3 regions of the Pseudomonas sp. BF-R-19 genome follow, and region 3 is predicted to be linked to each of the others. Evidence: predicted binding sites of a transcription regulator. Region 3 holds the regulator's gene; each other region holds the start of a gene.

Region 1 (7,057 bases), on a different contig from region 3:
GATGTCGCCGTTGCGGTAGGTCAGTTCCAGGTACTGCGGCTTGTCTGGCGCGTTTTCCGGGGAAACGGTCCAGCGCCACATGTCTTCTTCGTGCTCGGTCCAGGTGTCTTCCAGCACGCCGCCTTCATAGGAGATGTGCAGCAGGTTGGCATCCATGGAGTACGGGGACTTTTTCTTGCCGTGGCGCTCGATCGGGATCCCGTGCTTATCGGCGTAATCCATCAGCTTTTCACGGGACAGCAGGTCCCATTCGCGCCAAGGGGCAATCACTTTCACACCAGGTTTCAAGGCGTACGCACCGAGCTCGAAACGAACCTGGTCGTTACCCTTGCCGGTGGCGCCATGGGAAATGGCGTCAGCGCCGGTTTCGTTGGCGATTTCGATCAGGCGCTTGGCGATCAGCGGACGAGCGATGGAAGTACCCAGCAGGTACTCGCCTTCGTAAACGGTGTTGGCACGGAACATCGGGAAAACGAAATCGCGCACGAACTCTTCGCGCAAGTCGTCGATGTAGATCTCTTTGACGCCCATGGCCTGAGCCTTGGCGCGTGCAGGTTCGACCTCTTCGCCCTGCCCCAGGTCAGCGGTGAAGGTCACCACTTCACAGTTATAAGTATCCTGCAGCCACTTGAGGATCACCGAAGTGTCCAGGCCGCCGGAATACGCCAGAACGACCTTGTTTACGTCCGCCATGCCATCACTCCACGGGGTTCTACGGAAAGCCGGGAAGTCTACCGCTCATACAGAATAATTTACAGTGGCGCGACAGCTTATGACGACGAAGCGACAGATTCTGTCGAGGGCGCGACGATTACAGCTGGATCAGGAAGTGGCCGAAGTGGCCGCTTTCGTCGCTTGCGGGGCGACTTGTTCCGCTGGGGCTCCGCGCTCCAGGCGTACCGCTACTCGACGGTTCTTCGCGCGGTTGGTGTTGTTGGTGTTAGGCGCCACCGGATAACGCTCGCCATGGAAACGCAGGGTGATTTGCGACTCTTGGATGCCGTTGGCCTTGAAGAACTCCAGCACTGCCAGGGCTCGGCGCCGCGACAGGTCGCGGTTGGTCAGGCGGTTGCCGCTGTTGTCGGAGTGACCGTCGAGCTCGATGTGATTGACCGTCGGATCGGCCTTCATGTACTCCAGCATCACCTGTAGTTTGGCTTTTGCGGCGCTGTCGAGTTCGATTCCGCCGCCGGGGAAGCCGATTTCGGATTGCTTCACCTGTTCGAAATTCTGTGGCAACAGTTTCGCCACACAACTCTGGTAATCGGCAAACGCTTTGGTGAACCTGACCGGCAGCAAGCGCACTTCCGACACCCGACCATCCCCCGAGGAATGGCGAACCACCGGACTGCGACCGTCCATCAGGCCACTGATCAGTCGTCCGGCCTGAACCTGTGAGCTGTTGAACAAAACGTTGCCACTGCCGATTCTCACCGTGCCCAGGTTGATATCGTCACGCCCGGGTTGCCACGGCGCGGCAGCGGCCAGCAGCGTCGCCGAACCGCCGCCAATCATCGGGTTGTAGGTTTTCAGACGAAACGTCGCCTGCTCGCCGGCACGGCGCACGAACTCGCCCGAACCGAAGTCGGTAATCGGCTGAGTCAGGCGGCATTCGAACTTGTCACCCTCGACCGTCCACTCAATGTTCTCCAGACGGGTCTGGAAAGTGAGCGCCATCGCGGGAAGGCTGGCAAACACACTGAGCAAGGCTAAAAAACGCTGGCGCACGGGAGGCTCCACTGGCTTCTACAACAAAAAGACAGACACACACATGTTTACGGCATACCTGTTGGATATCGGAAGCTTCCTGCAAAACTTGATAGCGAGTGCCTGCAAGAGTCTTTTCCGGTAGCATTCCCTTGAGTTTGACCCGCCTGGAATCCCCTCATGTCCGACCGCCTGACCCTGCTGCGTCCCGACGACTGGCATATTCATCTTCGCGATGGTGCCGTGTTGACCAATACCGTCGCGGATGTCGCGCGCACCTTTGGCCGCGCCATCATCATGCCCAACCTGGTTCCACCGGTGCGCAACGCGGCCGAAGCCGACGGCTATCGCCAGCGGATTCTCGCTGCCCGCCCGGCCGGCAGCCTGTTCGAGCCACTGATGGTCCTGTACCTGACCGACCGCACCCAGCCTGAAGAAATTCGCGAGGCCAAGGCCAGCGGATTCATTCACGCCGCCAAGCTGTACCCGGCCGGCGCGACCACCAACTCGGACTCTGGCGTCACCAGCATCGACAAGATCTTCCCTGCACTCGAGGCCATGGCCGAAGTCGGGATGCCGTTGTTGGTCCACGGTGAAGTCACCCGGGGCGATGTCGATGTGTTCGACCGCGAAAAAATCTTCATCGACGAGCACATGCGCCGTGTGGTCGAGCGTTTCCCGACCCTCAAAGTGGTCTTCGAACACATCACCACCACGGACGCCGTGCAGTTCGTCAACTCGGCTTCGGCCAACGTCGGCGCGACCATCACGGCTCACCACCTGCTGTACAACCGCAACCACATGCTGGTGGGCGGGATTCGGCCGCACTTCTATTGCCTGCCGATCCTCAAGCGCAACACCCACCAGGAAGCCCTGCTCGACGCTGCCACCAGCGGCAGCGAGAAGTTCTTCCTCGGCACCGACTCGGCCCCCCACGCCCAGCACGCCAAGGAAGCGGCTTGCGGTTGCGCCGGTTGCTACACCGCCTATGCGGCCATCGAGATGTACGCCGAAGCCTTCGAACAGCGCAATGCGCTGGACAAACTCGAGGCCTTCGCCAGCCTCAACGGCCCTCGGTTCTATGGTCTGCCAGCCAACACCGATCGCATCACCCTGGTCCGCGAAGAGTGGACCGCCCCGACCAGCCTGCCATTTGGCGAGCTGACCGTTATCCCGCTGCGCGCCGGTGAAAAACTGCGCTGGCGCCTGCTGGAGGAACACGCGTGAGTGAAGACCATTTCGACGACGAACTGGAAGGCAATGGCGGCGGAGGCGGCCCTCGTCATCCAATGGCGGCCAGGTTCCGTGGTTACCTGCCGGTTGTCGTCGACGTAGAAACCGGTGGCTTCAATTCGGCCACCGATGCCTTGCTGGAGATCGCTGCGACCACCATCGCCATGGATGAAAAGGGTTTTGTTTACCCGGATCACACCTACTTCTTCCGTGTCGAGCCGTTCGAAGGCGCAAACATCGAAGCCGCTGCCCTGGAATTCACCGGGATCAAGCTCGATCACCCGCTGCGCATGGCCGTGAGTGAAGAGTCTGCCCTGAACGATATCTTCCGCGGCGTGCGCAAGGCCCTGAAGGCCAATGGTTGCAAACGGGCGATCCTGGTCGGGCATAACAGCAGCTTCGACCTGGGCTTCCTGAATGCAGCGGTTGCGCGGCTGGACATGAAGCGCAATCCGTTCCACCCGTTCTCCAGTTTCGATACCGCAACGCTCGCCGGCCTCGCTTACGGCCAGACCGTGCTGGCCAAGGCGTGCCAGGCAGCGGACATCGACTTTGACGGTCGCGAGGCTCACTCGGCTCGCTATGACACCGAGAAGACGGCAGAGCTGTTCTGCGGCATCGTCAATCGCTGGAAACAGATGGGTGGCTGGGAAGACTTCAACGATTGATCCCCTCCCGGCGTTATCCCGCCCATAAAAAAACCGGCCTCGATGGCCGGTTTTTTTGTACCTGGAGCGTGCCTTACAGAGCGGCAGCGTGCTCGGTCAGGTAAGCCGCAACGCCTTCTGGCGAAGCGTTCATGCCTTTGTCGCCTTTTTTCCAGTTGGCAGGGCAGACTTCGCCGTGCGCTTCGTGGAATTGCAGAGCGTCGACCAGACGGATCAGCTCTTCCATGTTACGACCCAGTGGCAGGTCGTTGATGATCTGCGAGCGGACAACGCCTTTGTCGTCGATCAGGAAAGCGCCACGGAAAGCCACGCCTTCAGCGGACTGAACGTCGTAGGCCTTCATGATGTCCTGCTTGATGTCGGCAGCCATGGTGTAGCGAACCTGGCCGATACCGCCATTGTTCACTGGAGTGTTGCGCCATGCGTTGTGGGTGAAGTGCGAGTCGATCGAAACAGCGATCACTTCAACGTTGCGTGCCTTGAACTCAGACATGCGGTTGTCCAGAGCGATCAGCTCGGACGGGCAAACGAAGGTGAAGTCCAGCGGGTAGAAGAACACCAGGCCGTATTTGCCTTTGATCGCCGAGGACAGGGTGAAGCTGTCAACGATCTCGCCATTGCCGAGTACGGCCGGTACGGTGAAGTCAGGGGCTTGTTTGCCTACGAGTACGCTCATTGGATATCTCCTGGTGTAATAGCGTGAGAAACAGGGTTCGCATCAGCCTGCCACCCTGAGGCGACAGCCCTGTGACACGATCCCCGGTCGCAAAAGACCGGCCATCATACACCGCGTGTTTGAGCTGGCTTAGCTGTTTTTTCCCCGTACGATGAAATCCCCGACGGTTTTATATCACCGATTTGCCAGGCCGACCGTTCGTCAGCCATACCCGCTTATGGCGAAAAGTGCTCTGAAACCACTTTGACAATCATTCTCGTTAACATTAAGATCCATCGCAATTGAGTCACAATCAGCGACGGACCTTCCTTATGTATGTTTGCCTCTGCACTGGCGTCACCGACGGTCAAATCCGCGATGCGATCTATGAAGGATGCTGCAGCTACAAGGAAGTCCGTGTGGCTACCGGCGTTGCCAGTCAGTGCGGCAAATGTGCCTGCCTCGCCAAGGAAGTGGTCCGCGAGACCCTGACCAAACTGCAATCGGCCCAGGCTGCAATTCCTTTTCCAGCAGAATTTACAGCCGCTTAAATATCGAATTTCAAAGAACCGGACATATGTCCGGTTTTTTTATGCCTCAAAATCAACTAGTTATGCTCTAGACGCGGAACACAAACATTCTTATTCCGATTAATTTTCATTTAAGTTTCAATAACTTAGGTTTGACACTATTAAATACCCGGCTCAAACTCTGCTCTATTGACAGCTAATACAGGGCAGGACCCCATCATGAAAGGCGACGTTACAGTCATCCAGCATCTCAACAAGATCCTTGCCAATGAGCTGGTCGCGATCAATCAATATTTCCTGCATGCGCGCATGTATGAAGATTGGGGCCTGAACAAGCTCGGCAAGCACGAATACCACGAATCCATCGACGAGATGAAGCACGCGGACAAGCTGATCAAGCGCATCCTGTTCCTTGAAGGCCTGCCGAACGTCCAGGATCTGGGCAAGCTGCACATCGGCGAGCACACCAAGGAAATGCTGGAGTGCGACCTGCGTATCGAGAAAATCGGCCATGCCGATCTGAAAGTAGCCATCGCACATTGCGAAACAGTTGGCGACTTCGGTAGCCGTGAACTGCTTGAAGATATTCTCGAGTCCGAAGAAGAACATATTGACTGGCTGGAAACCCAGTTGGGCCTGATCGATAAAGTGGGTCTTGAGAACTACCTGCAATCGCAGATGGGCGAAGACGAGTAAGTTCTACGCCATTAATCTCGATGCAATAAAAAGCCCCGCCCTCTTTCGAGTGGCGGGGCTTTTTTTATGCCACTGGCCGAAATCCCTGTGGGAGCGAGCCCGCTCGCGAAGGGGTCGTGTCAGTCAACATCTCAGTTACTGGCAGACCGCATTCGCGAGCAGGCTCGCTCCCACAAAAGCGAATCAGGCTTCGGTCTTTGGAGCAGCGGCCTTGGCAGCGGCGTCCTTGATCAGGCTCTGCAGCGAACCATCAGCAGCCATTTCAGTCATGATGTCGCTACCGCCGACCAGCTCACCGGCAACCCACAGTTGCGGAAAAGTTGGCCAGTTGGCGTATTTTGGCAGGTTGGCGCGGATTTCCGGGTTCTGCAGGATGTCCACGTACGCAAACTTTTCGCCACACGCCATCACGGCCTGCGCGGCTTTCGCGGAGAAGCCGCACTGCGGGGCATTCGGCGAGCCTTTCATGTAAAGCAGAATGGTGTTGTTGGCAATCTGCTCTTTAATCGTTTCGATGATATCCATGGAGCACCTCGGCTGAACTTTCCGACTCATGGGTCGGCACGGTGGCGCATTGTAACGGAAAGCCGAGCACCCTGCTCGGTCTCTCCGTCAGACTGATTCAAGCCGCCGCCACGGTCACTGGCACGCCATTGAGTGCGGCATTTCCCGACAACTCGTCAAGCTGGCAGTCGTCGGTCAGGTCGTTGGCGCTCGAGCCCGGCTGGCTGCTGGCAATCGTCATTTGCACGCCCGGCCGCGCGTGACCCCAGCCGTGAGGCAGGCTGACCACGCCTTTCATCATGTCCAGACTGCCAAGCACTTCGACTTCGATCACCCCCACCCGCGAGCTGACCCGAACGCGCTGCCCGTCACTGAGCCCGCGACTGGCCAGATCGTCCGGATGCATCAGCAACTGGTGACGTGGCTTGCCTTTCACCAACCGATGATAGTTATGCATCCATGAGTTGTTGCTGCGGACATGCCGGCGGCCAATCATCAACAACTCGTCGGCGGCCGGCGCCTGCAAGGCTGCGAAGCGCGCCAGGTCAGCGAGAATCGCGGCCGGGGCGGCCTGGATGCGTTGATTGGCAGTCTTCAGGCGTGGTGCCAGGTTAGGCTTGAGCGCGCCCAGATCGACGCCATGGGGATGATCGAACAAAGTCGCCAACGACAGCTTGTGCTCTGAATTGTCGCCGTACATTCCCATGCGCAGGCCGCGATCGATCATTTGCGCAGGAGCGATGGTGGGCTTCAGCTCTTTGCCGGTCCTGGCGGCAAATGCCTTGGCCAGGCCGACGAAAATTTCCCAGTCGTGCAATGCACCTTCGGGCTTGGCGAGGATGGCGCGGTTGAAACGGCTGACGTTGCGCACTGCAAACAGATTGAACGTGGTGTCGTAATGGTCGTTTTCCAGCGCCGATGTCGACGGCAGGATCAGGTCGGCGTAACGCGTGGTTTCATTGATGTACAGGTCGATACTGACCATGAACTCCAGCCCGTCCAGCGCCTGCTCGAGCTTTCGGCCATTGGGCGTGGACAGCACCGGATTGCCAGCCACGGTGATC
Region 2 (7,057 bases), on a different contig from region 3:
CATCAACTCACCGCCGGTCTGGCTGATGGTCACGCTGTTGACGGTGGCGGGCAGGTTGGTGATCAACGCGACGGACTGGCCATCGATCGTGCTCGTGGCGCCGAAGGTGTAGGTGCCCGCAGGTACCGTCTCACCCGCATCGTTCTTGCCGTCCCAGATGAAGCTGGCGTTGCCGGCCTTCTGCGAACCGAGGTCGATGGTGCGCACGGTCTTGCCGTCGGCGTCGGTGATCTTCAGGGTGGCGGACGCCACCGAAGACGGAACCACCACCGTGCCGCTGAGGCTCTTGGTGGTATCGACCACGGCCTTGTCGCCCGGCGCGATGACCGAACGGCCCACCAGTGACGATGCCTGCAAGGCCTGGGACGAGTTGTAGTTGCTGGCCAGGCCGCTCACGGTGCTGTTGAGCGTGGTGATGCCTTCCAGGCTGCTGAACTGCGCCAACTGGGCCACGAACGCGCCATTGTCCTGGGGCTCCAGCGGGTTCTGGTTTTTCAGCTGGGTCACCAGCAACTGCAGGAATGCATCCTTGCCCAGGGCCTGGTTGCCCGTGGCGCTGCCGGTTGCCGACACGAGGCCGTCAGTCGTGGTGTTGGTCTTGATCGAGGAGTTGGCCAGGATGTCGTTGAGGCTCAAACCACTGGTGGAATCGGTAACACTCATCTGAGTCGCCCCTTATCACTGACCGAGGGTCAGGACCTTCTGCATCATGGTTTTGGCGGTGTTCATCATTTCGGCGTTGGTCTGGAACGAACGGCTCGCGGAAATCATGTCGGCCATTTCCTCCACCACGTTGACGTTCGGGTAGTAGACATAACCCTTGGCATCGGCCGCCGGATGGTTCGGCTCGTAGCGCGCTTCGAGGTTGCTCTGGTCTTCGACCACACCCAGCACCTGCACGCCTTGGCCGGCGGCATCCTGGCTCTGGAACAACGAGTCGCTGCCGCCGCTCTGGCCGCCCTGGAACATGGTGGCGAATACCGGGTGGCGCGCGCGGTAGGTCTGGTCGATGCTCGACGAGACCGTCTCGGCGTTGGCGATGTTCGAAGCGACGGTGTTCAGGCGCGTGGTCTGCGCACTCATGCCGCTACCGGCAATGTTGAAAACACTGGATAGAGACATGGCTTACTCTCCGCGCAGGGCTGACACCAGCCCTTTGAATTTGCTGTTGAGCAGGGTGAAGCTGGCCTGGAAGCCGATCGCGTTTTCCGCGTAGTTCGACTGTTCCAGCTGAGCGTCCACGGTGTTCTGGTCGATCGACGGTTGCATCGGCGTGCGATACAGCAACGACTCGTCGCCATTGCCCAGGCCTTCAGCTTCGATGTGACGGCTGTTGGTCATGTTCAAGGCGAAGGTGCCGCTTTTGGTTTTCTCGTTCTGCTCGGCGAGCACTTTCGAGAAGTCCAGGTCCCGAGCCTTGTAGTTCGGGGTATCGGCGTTGGTGATGTTGTTGGCCAGGACTTCGGCACGCTGGGCGCGGAAGCCCAGGGCTTGTTCGTGGATACCGAGCGCTTTATCGAAGCTGATGCTCATGTCGGGAAACCTTCGGGTGACCTGATTTTTCGTAGGATCAACTTAGCAAGCCCCATGCCAATTCAAAAAACCCCGGAAACCGGGGCTTTGCCGGCCATGGCAACGCGGCAATGCCAGAAAAGCGGCAACGGTTTTCCGCCGGATGCCGCTTTTCTGCCGCTTGATCCACTTTCGAGAACACCACCTAACAACTGTGGGAGCGGGCTTGCTCGCGAAAGCGGTGTGTCAGAAAAACAAGTACTGACTGACAAGACGCTTTCGCGAGCAAGCCCGCTCCCACAGGGGGATTTGTGGTGTGTGGGGGAGATATTGCGGACAAAAAAACGGGAGCCCCAGAGGACTCCCGTTTTTTGATGACACCAGCGAATCACTTCGCCTGGTAAATGATCCCCGGGCTGCACTGGACCATCTGGTAATGATCCGGCAAACCGTTCAACGCTTCGGAAGCACCGAGGAACAGGTAACCGCCCGGCTTCAACGTGCTGTGGATACGCAACAGGATGTCCTTCTTCACCTCGGCGGAGAAGTAGATCAACACGTTGCGGCAGAACACGATGTCGAACTTGCCGAGGCTCGCGTAGCTGTCCAGCAGGTTGAAGGAACGGAATTCCACCCGGCTCTTGATCGGCGCCTTGATCGCCCAGCGCCCCGGCCCTTTCGGGTCGAAATAACGCTGCAGGCGCTCGGGTGACAAACCGCGGCCGATGGCCAGGCTGTCGTACTCGCCGGTCTTGCAGTTGTTCAGCATGGTACCGGACAGGTCGGTGGCAACAATCTGCACGCCCATCCTCAAGTGGCCCAGGTTGACACGCTCGAACTCGTCGATGGACATCGACAGCGAATACGGCTCCTGGCCCGACGAGCACGCCGCCGACCAGATGCGCAGGCGCTGGCCGGGACTGGCCTTGATCGCCTCGGGCAGTACCTTGTTCTTCAAGACTTCAAACGGGTAGGTGTCACGAAACCACAGGGTTTCGTTGGTGGTCATGGCATCCACCACCTGCTCGCGCAAACCGCTGCGCGGCTGGGTCTGCATACGCTGAACTAGCTCCCCCAAAGACTTGATGCCTTGCTGTTCCATCAGTTTGTTGAGACGGCTGGAGACCAGGTACTGCTTGTTTTCACCGAGCAAAATGCCACAGGCTTTTTCCAGGAATACCCGGAACTGTTCGAAATCCAAATTACCCGTAGACAATGATGCCGCCTCTTAAATCGTGTTGACTGCCAGGGGTGCGAACCCCTAGCTGATATCTGCTGCTTTGATCCGGTCGACTACCCGGGATGCCAGGTCATCAGGACGGAACTTGGCCAGGAAGTCATCGGCACCGACCTTCTTGACCATCGCCTGATTGAATACCCCCGACAACGAAGTGTGCAGGATGATATGAAGCTTTTGCATGCGCGGGTCGTTGCGAATTTCCGCCGTCAGGGTGTACCCGTCCATCTCCGGCATCTCGATGTCGGAGATCATCATCAGGAACTCTTCTTCCGGCTTCCTGCCCTCGTCGACCAGTTTGCGCAGGTAGTCCAGCGCTTGCCGACCGTCATTCAACGCCACCACTTCGACGCCGACCGTTTGCAGGCAACGCGTGACCTGCTTGCGCGCCACCGATGAGTCGTCGACCGTCAGCACGCGCAACGAAAGCGCCTTGTGCTGGGTTTCGACATCCACCACGCCCACGGAAATCGCTTCCGGTGTCGGCGCCACTTCCGCCAGCACCTTCTCGACGTCGATGATTTCGACCAGCTGGTTATCGACCCGCGTCACCGCCGTCAGGTAGTGATCGCGCCCGGTGCCCTTGGGCGGCGGATGGATCTCCTCCCAGTTCATGTTGACGATGCGCTCCACCGAGCGGACCAGGAAACCCTGGGTCTTGGTGTTGTACTCCGTGATGATCACGAACGGATTGTGCTTGTCCTTCAACGCACCGGAGCCAGTCGCCATCGCCAGATCAAGGATCGGGATGGTCGCCCCCCGAATGTTCGCCACGCCGCACACGACAGGACTGGACTTGGGCATCAGCGTCAGTTTGGGGCATTGCAGCACCTCCCGAACCTTGAACACGTTGATCCCGTACAGTTGCTGGCCGTCGAGACGGAACAACAACAGCTCAAGGCGATTCTGCCCCACCAGTTGCGTGCGCTGGTTTACCGAATCCATTACACCCGCCATGCCCAGACTCCTACACCAACGCCAAGTGTTGTTGCGACGCGCCTTCATCACTAAACGGCACGGCGCTTGCTTTTTTAATCGTTATGAACACAGAACCGACATTTTTCCGACGCCTGATCACACCCTGCCAAAAATTGCTCGGCGTGCTGGCGGCTGTTTGCCTGTTCAACGCTGGCAGCCCTGCCCTTGCTGACGCGGTTACCTTGCCTGACATGCTTATCGGCGTCACTCAGGGCTTTCTTGAATTCACCGTAGAAGACTATCTGGCTACCAGCCAAACGGAAGGTCGCTACGAGATCCAGGTCAACCCGCTCGATCCGCGCATGCACATGCCCATGTGCGACAGGGAATTGACAGCAACGCTTGAGAGTCCCAAGCCATTGGGACGGGTTACGGTCAAGGTCCGCTGCGAGGGCGTTTCCCCCTGGACAGTCTTCGTGCCCGCTCAAATCCGCCTGTTTCGCGATGTCGTCACCAGCGCCCGGCCACTGCGCCGCGCCGCCATTGTCGAGCCTGGGGATGTGGTCCTGCGCGAGCGCGATATCAGCCTCACCAGCCAGGGCTACCTGACCTCCCTCGATCAGGCGATCGGGCAACGACTGACCCGACCAATGGTCGCCGACCAGGTGATTACCCTGGTGCATATCGAACAGGCCGAGGTCATCCGCAAGGGTGATCAGGTGGTGATTACCGCCCGCAGCGGTACGCTCAGCGTGCGCATGCCGGGCGAAGCGCTGTCAAATGGCAGCCTGAGCGAACAGATCCGGGTGAAAAACCTCAACTCCCAGCGAGTCATCAAGGCGCAGGTCATGGCGCCGGGGCAGGTGGAAGTGTCCATGTAAGGCGCTCTGCTCATCAGAATGTGGCGCTTGCCGCGGCTGTTCCCTAGACTGTGTTCCAGGCACGGCAAGCGCTGGCGCGCGCAAGGTTCATTGATAAATGGGCCTAAAGTTTTCCAGGGAATGGCCGAAACCATGGCAAGCGTCCAAATTCCCAGAGGTTTTTATCATGGTCATCGATTTCAGCCGTTTGAACAGCTCCTCGTCCCTTACGGGCAGTACACGTACCAGCGCCAGCAAGGAAAGTGCCGAGGCCGGCAAATCCGCGCCGCTGGAGTCCGCGGCCGAGCAGGCCGGTACCGTCAAAAGCGGGGAATCGGTACATCTCAGCAATGAGGCTCAACAGTTGCAAAAGGTCACTGACAAGCTGCGCGATCAGCCTGCCGTCGACAACGCCCGCGTGGCCGAGTTGAAAGCAGCGATTGCCGATGGCAGCTATAAAGTCGACAGCAACCGTGTAGCCAGCAAACTGCTCAACTTCGAAGCCCAGCGCTAGGCCACCGCCGGCGCCAGGCTTTTGGACGCTTAAAACCCAAGGCCAGCCATGCACGACACTCATCTACTGCAACTGATCACCGACGACTTTGCCCCGGCGCAACACCTGCTGGAGTTACTGCAGACCGAATCCCTCGCCTTGCATGGCCGCGACATGCCATTGCTCGAGAACATCCTGGCGCAGAAACAGGCATTGGTCGTTTTGCTCGAACAGCATGGCCGCAAGCGCAGTGAAATCCTCGCCAGCCTCAACCTGCCGACCAACCGTGGCGGTCTGGAGCAATTGGCCGGCCAGTCGAGCATTGGCGAGCAGTTGCTGGCGCAAAGTGACGTGCTGACCGATCTCCTGGCCCAGTGCCAGGCCATCAACGCCAACAACGGCCAGTCGATCCTCACTCAGCAGGCCGCTACGGCCACCCAGCTGAAAATCCTCACCGGCGGTGAAACCCCGGCGCTTTACGATGCCAGCGGAACATTCTCCAAGCGTGCCAAGCCACGCCCGCTCAGTCAGGCATGAGCCGGTCAATGCCCCCCGCTCTATCAAGACACGCAACATACTGGCAAACTGCTATCCTGCCGTAGTCAAATTTTGTCTGGAGATTGATTAACCGTGTCCAATGCCTTATCCGTGGACGATGCTCCGCAGCCACCCAAGGTGCTCTCCACGCCCTTGGAAATCTCCAGCAACCTGCGCCAGCTGCTCGAAAGCCATGACCCGCTGATCATCACGTTCCACGAGCGCAGCCAGCGCTTCCAGAGCTATCTGGTGGACCTTGACCGTGACAGCAACATGATTGCCCTGGACGAAATGATCCCCCGTGATGGCGAGCGCTACCTGCTGGCGGGCGAGCCATTCAGGGTCGAAGGCTTCCACGAAGGCGTACGCATTGCCTGGGAAAGCACCGGCCGGTTGAACATCGACGAATCCGCTGGCAGCCGCTGCTATCGCGGTGCCCTGCCCGATGAAGTGGTGTACCACCAGCGCCGCAATGCGTTCCGCGCCGCGCTGAAACTGGCACAACTGGTCAACGTCAACCTCGACGGCGAAAAGCTCAAGGCCCCCATCAGCGGCAAGCTGCTGGATATTTCCGCTACCGGCTGCAAACTGCGCTTCGACGGCGACATCACTGGCAGCCTGCAACTGGGTCAGGTGTACGACCGCTTCAGCGCCGAACTGCCCTTTGGCAAGATGACCGCGCCAGTCGAGTTGCGTTATCTGCACTTCGAAGAAAAGATCTCCACCACCTTCGCCGGTGTTCGCTTCCACAACATGAGCGGGCTGGTGCAGCGTCAGGTCGAGCGCTTCGTCTATCAGTTGCAACGCGAAGCACGTCGCTTCGACAAAGACGACATCTGATAGAGCGTCAACAAAAAACGGGCAGCCCCTTGCGGTGACTACCCGTTTTTTTGTGCCCCGATTTTAAGGCCTGGCCTCGGTAAAGCTTTGCTCGCGCCCCGAATCAGGGTCTTCTGGCGGTTGATCGGGTTCAGATTCAGGTTCGGCTGACGGCTCCGGATTCACCGGGTTGCACATCTGATCCTGCACCACCTGCTCATCGACCCGCGGATCCAGCGCCGCCACCAGTGGCGAACTCGTCATATTGTCCGGCATGGCCACGTGATGCAGCGGTGCATCGTCCACCTGATGCAGGTTGGTCACCGCTTTCGGACGAATTCGCCATACGAGTACCAACGCAAAGAAGCTGAAAAACGCGTAGAGCATCTGGCTGCCGAACAGCTTCATCAGCACGCCCGCCACCAGCGGCCCGATACTCGCACCCACGCCATAGGTCACCAGCAACATCGCCGTCAGGGACACCCGACGATCACCTTCGACGTGGTCATTGGAGAACGCCACCGCCAACGGATACAGGCAGAACTGCACCAGCGAACAGACGAAACCGGCGATAAACAGAACCTCCAACGGCACCTGCGGCATGATCGCCAGCGGCAGTGCAGCCAGGGCCAGGCTGAATGCAAAACTGCGGATCAACACGGCCCGGTCGTAGCGGTCGGA
Region 3 (7,057 bases):
ACGGCTGAGGTAGTGGTTTATGCAAGTTAAGCGTTTTTTCGCCGCCGATATGCGTCAGGCCATGAAACTGGTTCGCGATGAGCTGGGCGCTGATGCCGCCATCATTGGCAACCGTCGGATCGCCGGGGGCGTCGAACTGACTGCAGCGCTGGATTACAAGTTGTCGGCGCTGGCGCCGCGGGTTCCGAACATGGAGCTCGAAGACGAGCTGCGCAAGACTCAGTCGCGGATCGTCACCGCCCAGGCCGAATTGAGCCTGCGTGGCGATGGCGAGAGCGACAATGCAACCAATCGCCAGTTGTTCGCCGGCTTGCCGCTCACCGCAGCCGAGCCGTTGATCGAGCCCACCTACGCCGAACCCCGTCGCCCCGCACCGGCCGCTGCACCAGCCTCCACTGGCGTGGACCCGCGCGCGTTCGACTCGATGCGTTTCGAGCTCAACAGCCTGCGCGAACTCATGGAAGTCCAACTCGGCTCCCTGGCCTGGAATCAGCTGCAGGGCAGCCGTCCGGACCAGGCCAACCTCTGGCGGCGCCTGCAACGCATCGGTCTGTCCGGCCCGCTGTCGCGCGACCTTTTGGCGATGATCACCGATATCGAAGAGCCTCGTCAGGCCTGGCGCATGTTGCTGGCGCACCTGGCGCGAATGATCGTTACCCCGGAAGTCGAGCCGCTGGAAGAGGGCGGTGTGATCGCCATGGTCGGCCCGGCCGGCATGGGCAAGACCACCACCCTGGCCAAGCTGGCCGCCCGTTACGTGCTCAAGTACGGCGCGCAGAACATCGCGCTGGTGAGCATGGACAGCTTCCGCATCGGTGCCCAGGAGCAGCTCAAGACCCTGGGGCGCATTCTCAATGTGCCGGTGACCCACGTCGATCCGGGCCAGTCCCTGGTGCAGGCGCTGGAACCCTTGCTGCGCAAGCGCGTGGTGCTGATCGATACCGCCGGCCTGCAGGCCAGCGACCCGGCCTTGCGCATGCAGCTCGAAAGCCTGGCCGGTCGTGGCATCCGCTCGAAAAATTATCTGGTCCTGGCAACCACCAGCCAGAAACAGGTTCTAACCGCCGCCTATCATAGTTACAAGCGTTGCGGGCTCGCTGGCTGCATCCTGACTAAACTGGATGAAACGGCTAGTCTGGGTGAGGTGTTGAGCCTGGCCATCAGTCATGAGTTGCCGGTGGCTTACCTGACCGATGGCCCGCGGATCCCGGATGATTTGCATCTGCCGCGTCGTCACCAGTTGGTCAGTCGCGCCGTGAGCGTGCAAATGCAGGAAGAACCCAGCGAAGAAGCCATGGCTGACATGTTCGCTGACATCTACCACAGCCCGACCAAGCAGGTTGGCTGAGGTAAAAATGAACAGTTTTTGTACCTACATCGATGGTCTGCCATGCATTGTTCCGTTTGTGAACGCGCAGCCAGTAATGTGGCCTCCGTCTATGCAAGACAAGGTAAAGAAATAACATGGGCAGCATGCATCCCGTACAGGTGATCGCGGTGACCGGCGGCAAAGGTGGCGTCGGGAAAACTAATGTGTCAGTGAACTTGTCCCTGGCTCTGGCTGAGCTTGGCCGGCGCGTCATGCTGTTGGACGCCGACCTGGGACTGGCGAACGTTGACGTTCTGCTGGGCCTGACACCCAAACGTACCCTGGCCGATGTGATCGAAGGCCGCTGCGAACTGCGCGATGTACTGCTGCAGGGACCCGGCGGCATCCGTATCGTTCCGGCCGCATCCGGCACTCAGAGCATGGTGCATCTGAGCCCCGCGCAACACGCCGGCCTGATCCAGGCCTTCAGCGATATCGGCGACAACCTCGACGTATTGGTGATCGACACCGCGGCGGGCATTGGTGACTCGGTAGTCAGTTTCGTTCGCGCAGCCCAGGAAGTGCTGCTGGTGGTGTGCGACGAGCCGACCTCGATCACTGACGCCTACGCTTTGATCAAATTGCTTAACCGTGACTACGGCATGAACCGCTTCCGGGTCCTGGCCAACATGGCCCAGAGCCCGCAGGAAGGGCGCAACCTGTTCGCCAAGTTGACCAAGGTGACGGATCGCTTCCTCGACGTCGCCCTGCAATACGTCGGTGCGGTGCCCTACGACGAAAGCGTGCGCAAGGCCGTGCAGAAGCAGCGCGCCGTCTACGAGGCCTTCCCGCGTTCCAAGTGCTCGCTGGCCTTCAAGGCCATCGCACAGAAGGTCGATACCTGGCCGCTGCCTGCCAACCCGCGCGGGCACCTGGAGTTTTTCGTCGAGCGCCTCGTGCAGCAGACAGCAGGACCGGTTCTATGACGGCAAGCGGTTACAACCTCTACAAAAAATCGGCGCGTGATGCGCAGTACGAGCTGATCGAGCGTTACGCGCCGCTGGTTAAACGCATTGCCTACCACTTGTTGGCGCGCCTGCCGGCCAGTGTCCAGGTCGAAGACCTGATCCAGGCCGGGATGATCGGCCTGCTTGAAGTGTCGACCAAATATGACGCCAGCAAAGGCGCCAGTTTCGAGACGTACGCGGGCATTCGAATCCGCGGCGCCATGCTCGATGAAGTGCGCAAGGGGGACTGGGCGCCACGATCGGTTCACCGCAATACGCGCATGGTCAGCGACGCCATTCGCTCGATTGAAGCGAAAACCGGTCGTGATGCTAAAGATCACGAAGTTGCGGCCGAACTCCAATTGAGTCTCGACGATTACTACGGGATTTTGAACGACACCCTGGGCAGCCGGCTGTTCAGTTTCGACGATCTGTTGCAAGACGGCGAACACGAAGGGCTGCACGAGGATGGCGCGAGTGCTCATATCGAACCGTCACGCGATCTGGAAGATGAACGCTTCCAGGCTGCGCTGGCAGATGCGATTGCCAATTTGCCGGAGCGTGAGCGACTGGTGTTGGCGCTGTACTACGACGAAGAGTTGAACCTCAAGGAAATCGGTGAGGTCCTGGGGGTCAGCGAATCTCGGGTCAGCCAGTTACACAGCCAGTGCGCGGCCCGTTTGCGGGGGCGTTTGGGGGAGTGGCGAGCGCGCTGAAGGCAGTGTGGGGGACACTGCGAACGAGGCCGGTGTGGTGTTGAACTGCGCCGGTCGCGATCTGTTGTGCTCCAGACAGTCATCGAGTGCTTTGCCGGATTGATTGAAATGGCGCGTCCAGGTGCTGGGCGCGTTTAAGACTGCTTGGAGGTCGAATTGGACAAGAACATGAAAATCCTCATCGTTGATGACTTCTCAACGATGCGGCGGATCATCAAGAACCTGCTGCGTGACCTTGGGTTCACCAACACCGTCGAGGCCGACGATGGCACTACCGCCATTCCGGTGCTCAACAGCGGAAGCATCGACTTTCTGGTAACGGACTGGAACATGCCTGGCATGACCGGTATCGATCTGCTGCGCCACGTGCGTGCCGATGAAAAGCTCAAGCACCTGCCGGTGCTGATGGTGACCGCTGAAGCCAAGCGCGAGCAGATCATCGAAGCGGCCCAGGCCGGCGTTAACGGCTATGTGGTCAAACCCTTCACGGCCCAGGCGTTGAAAGAAAAAATCGAGAAGATTTTCGAACGCATCGGTTGATGAGTGCGCCACGGGGGAGCTATGGGCAATAACGAAACTTCATTGGGCGACTTTGAGTCGACCCTGAAAAAACACGCCGTCGAATTGGTCGCCAGCCTTGAAAAAGGCAAGTTCGGCGACGCGGTGCAATTGATCCATGAGCTCAACCAGACCCGTGACCGCGGCCTGTATCAGGAAGTGGGCAAGCTCACTCGCGAACTGCATAGCGCGATCGTCAATTTCCAGATTGACCCGCACATGCCGCAAGCCGAAGAAGTGTCGCAGATCACCGACGCCACCGAGCGCCTGGGGTATGTGGTCAAGCTGACCGAGGCCGCGGCCAACCGCACCATGGATCTGGTGGAAAGTGCCACGCCGCTGGTCAATGGCCTGGCGGATGAAGCCAAGGTGTTGAGCGCGGACTGGGGGCGCTTCATGCGTCGCGAAGTCGGCGCGCAAGAGTTTCGTGAACTGGCCCGGCGGGTCGACGGGTTCCTGGTGCGCAGCGGCACGGACAATCGCGCGGTGTCGGGCAACCTCAACGACATCCTGCTCGCCCAGGATTACCAGGACCTCACAGGGCAGGTGATCAAGCGTGTGACCCAGCTGGTCACCGAAGTTGAAAGCAACCTGCTGAAGCTCGTGCTGATGGCCAGCCAGGTGGACCGCTTTGCGGGCATCGAACATGACCGTGAAGCGATGCTTGCTGAAAAAGATCCACAAAAACATCTCTCTCAGGGTGAAGGTCCGCAGATTCATGCCGATAAAAGAGAAGACGTTGTGTCCGGTCAGGACGATGTGGACGATTTGCTATCCAGCCTTGGATTTTAGGTAGACCTGTTAGGAGCACCCCCTTAATGAGCTTCGGCGCCGATGAAGAGATCCTTCAGGATTTCCTGGTTGAGGCCGGCGAGATTCTAGAGCAACTGTCCGAGCAACTGGTCGAGCTGGAAAGCCGTCCGGATGATGCGGATCTGCTCAATGCAATTTTTCGCGGTTTTCACACTGTAAAAGGGGGTGCCGGCTTCCTCCAGCTCAACGAGCTGGTGGAGTGCTGCCACATCGCCGAGAACGTGTTCGACATCCTGCGCAAGGGTGAGCGGCGCGTCGACTCGGAACTGATGGACGTGGTTCTCGAAGCGCTGGATGCGGTGAACAGCATGTTCAGCGAAGTCCGCGAGCGCAGTCCGATCACCGCTGCGACACCTGAATTGCTCGCGGCGCTGGCCCGTCTGGCCGAGCCGCAATCGGCTGACGAAGTGGCGCCTGCGCCCGTCGCCGAAGTGATTGAAGAACCGGTGGTCGAAACCGATTCCGACGACATCACCGACACCGAATTCGAACAACTGCTGGACTCGCTGAACGCCGTCAAGGCGCAGGCCGAGGCGCCGGCGGCGGCTCCAGCGCCTGCCAGCAATGCCGCTGCCAGCGATGAAATCACCGATGCCGAATTCGAGTCGTTGCTCGATCAACTGCATGGTAAAGGCCAGTTCGCCGTTGACGCAGTGGTCCCGGCGCCGGCTGCGCCAGAAGCACCGAAAGCGGCAGGCGACAGTTCCGATATTACTGACGACGAATTCGAAGCACTGCTCGACCAACTGCACGGCAAGGGTAACTTTGCTGTCGAGGCACTGGAGTCGGCCATTGCTTGCGTGCCAGCACCTGCCGCGCCAGCCGCCGCAGCGGTCGGCAGCGATCTGATCACCGATCACGAATTTGAATCGCTGCTCGATGAGTTGCACGGCAAAGGCAAGTTCAGCGAAGTCGGCACCGCGACGGTTGCCAGCGGATCGAACACGTCCGTTGCCGCGCCGGCCGCGAAGGCTGCGGCGCCGAAACCGGTGACCAGGGCACCCGAGCCAAAAGCCGAAACGCCGGCTGCTGCCGCTGCACCGGCTGCTGCGCGTGCCCCGGCCGCGCCACCGGCGGAAAAGCCGGCGAGCGAAGCCGAGACCACCGTACGCGTCGACACCGCGCGTCTCGACGAGATCATGAACATGGTCGGCGAGTTGGTGTTGGTGCGTAACCGCCTGGTCCGCCTGGGCCTCAACAGCGGCGACGAAGCCATGTCCAAGGCCGTGTCGAACCTCGACGTGGTCACCGCCGACCTGCAAACCGCGGTCATGAAGACCCGGATGCAACCGATCAAGAAAGTCTTCGGGCGCTTCCCGCGCCTGGTTCGCGACCTGGCCCGCCAGCTCAAGAAAGAGATCAACCTGGAACTGGTCGGCGAAGAAACCGACCTCGACAAGAACCTCGTCGAGGCCCTGGCCGACCCGTTGGTCCACTTGGTGCGCAACGCGGTCGACCACGGCATCGAGTCACCGGAAGAACGCGAGGCCTCGGGCAAGTCCCGTGGCGGCAAGGTGATTCTTGCAGCCGAGCAGGAGGGCGACCACATCCTGCTGTCGATCTCCGATGACGGTAAAGGCATGGACCCGAACGTCCTGCGTTCCATCGCGGTTAAACGCGGCGTGATGGACAAGGATGCCGCCGATCGTCTGAGCGACACCGAATGCTACAACCTGATCTTCGCCCCGGGTTTCTCGACCAAGACCGAGATCTCCGACGTATCGGGTCGCGGCGTGGGCATGGACGTGGTGAAAACCAAGATTTCCCAGCTCAACGGTTCGATCAACATCTACTCGGCCAAGGGCCAGGGTTCGAAGATTGTCATCAAGGTGCCGCTGACCCTGGCGATCATGCCGACGCTGATGGTCATGCTCGGCAACCAGGCGTTTGCGTTCCCGCTGGTGAACGTCAACGAGATCTTCCACCTCGACCTGTCGACCACCAACGTCGTGGACGGCCAGGAAGTGGTGATCGTGCGGGACAAGGCACTGCCATTGTTCTATCTCAAACGCTGGCTGGTCCGCTCCGCCGCTCACGAAGAGCAGCGCGAAGGCCACGTGGTGATCCTTTCGGTGGGCACCCAGCGGATCGGCTTTGTCGTCGATCAACTGGTGGGCCAGGAAGAAGTGGTCATCAAGCCATTGGGCAAAATGCTCCAGGGAACGCCGGGCATGTCCGGCGCCACCATCACCGGTGACGGCCGCATCGCGCTGATTCTCGATGTTCCGAGCATGCTCAAGCGTTACGCCACACGGCGTATTTGATTCTGGTGGAGCGGGGCGCCTGGCCTCGCTCCATCTAATGGAGTGTTTATGGCAGTCAAAGTCCTGGTGGTGGACGATTCGGGGTTTTTCCGCCGCCGCGTCTCGGAAATTCTTTCAGCGGATTCCAATATCCAGGTCGTCGGCACGGCGACCAACGGCAAAGAGGCGATCGATCAGGCACTGGCCCTCAAGCCCGACGTGATCACCATGGACTACGAGATGCCGATGATGGACGGCATCACCGCCGTGCGGCACATCATGCAACGCTGCCCGACCCCGGTCCTGATGTTCTCTTCGCTGACCCACGAAGGCGCCCGGGTCACCCTCGATGCGCTGGATGCCGGTGCGGTGGACTTCCTGCCGAAGAATTTCGAAGACATCTCGCGCAAC

The links. The regulator FliA, encoded in region 3, starts transcription of late flagellar genes. The targets are predictions, from matches to a motif close to CTAAAGTTTNNNNNNNNNNNGCCGNTAA.
Region 1: a site for FliA is predicted at 1,794-1,821, ahead of KGB28_RS22110 (flagellar protein MotY). Genes of this name have one in related genera too.
Region 2: a site for FliA is predicted at 4,652-4,679, ahead of flgM (flagellar biosynthesis anti-sigma factor FlgM). Genes of this name have one in related genera too.

Annotation. Positions count from the first base shown of each region.
Region 1 covers NZ_JAHBDN010000075.1:11,037-18,093, forward strand. The annotation lists gene KGB28_RS22105 (argininosuccinate synthase) at 1-693, opposite strand, end outside; gene KGB28_RS22110 (flagellar protein MotY) at 823-1,728, opposite strand; gene pyrC (dihydroorotase) at 1,888-2,934, shown strand; gene rnt (ribonuclease T) at 2,931-3,608, shown strand; gene KGB28_RS22125 (peroxiredoxin) at 3,682-4,284, opposite strand; gene KGB28_RS22130 (bacterioferritin-associated ferredoxin) at 4,596-4,814, shown strand; gene bfr (bacterioferritin) at 5,013-5,489, shown strand; gene grxD (Grx4 family monothiol glutaredoxin) at 5,673-6,014, opposite strand; gene KGB28_RS22145 (molybdopterin oxidoreductase family protein) at 6,112-7,057, opposite strand, start outside.
Region 2 covers NZ_JAHBDN010000059.1:247,529-254,585, forward strand. The annotation lists gene flgD (flagellar hook assembly protein FlgD) at 1-663, opposite strand, end outside; gene flgC (flagellar basal body rod protein FlgC) at 679-1,122, opposite strand; gene flgB (flagellar basal body rod protein FlgB) at 1,126-1,533, opposite strand; gene cheR (protein-glutamate O-methyltransferase CheR) at 1,901-2,728, opposite strand; gene KGB28_RS17345 (chemotaxis protein CheV) at 2,774-3,706, opposite strand; gene flgA (flagellar basal body P-ring formation chaperone FlgA) at 3,790-4,548, shown strand; gene flgM (flagellar biosynthesis anti-sigma factor FlgM) at 4,715-5,041, shown strand; gene KGB28_RS17360 (flagella synthesis protein FlgN) at 5,090-5,557, shown strand; gene KGB28_RS17365 (flagellar brake protein) at 5,651-6,397, shown strand; gene KGB28_RS17370 (MFS transporter) at 6,461-7,057, opposite strand, start outside.
Region 3 covers NZ_JAHBDN010000011.1:58,910-65,966, reverse strand. The annotation lists gene flhA (flagellar biosynthesis protein FlhA) at 1-8, shown strand, start outside; gene flhF (flagellar biosynthesis protein FlhF) at 20-1,348, shown strand; gene fleN (flagellar synthesis regulator FleN) at 1,465-2,295, shown strand; gene fliA (RNA polymerase sigma factor FliA) at 2,292-3,032, shown strand; gene KGB28_RS00550 (chemotaxis response regulator CheY) at 3,201-3,572, shown strand; gene KGB28_RS00545 (protein phosphatase CheZ) at 3,594-4,382, shown strand; gene KGB28_RS00540 (chemotaxis protein CheA) at 4,409-6,667, shown strand; gene KGB28_RS00535 (chemotaxis response regulator protein-glutamate methylesterase) at 6,716-7,057, shown strand, end outside.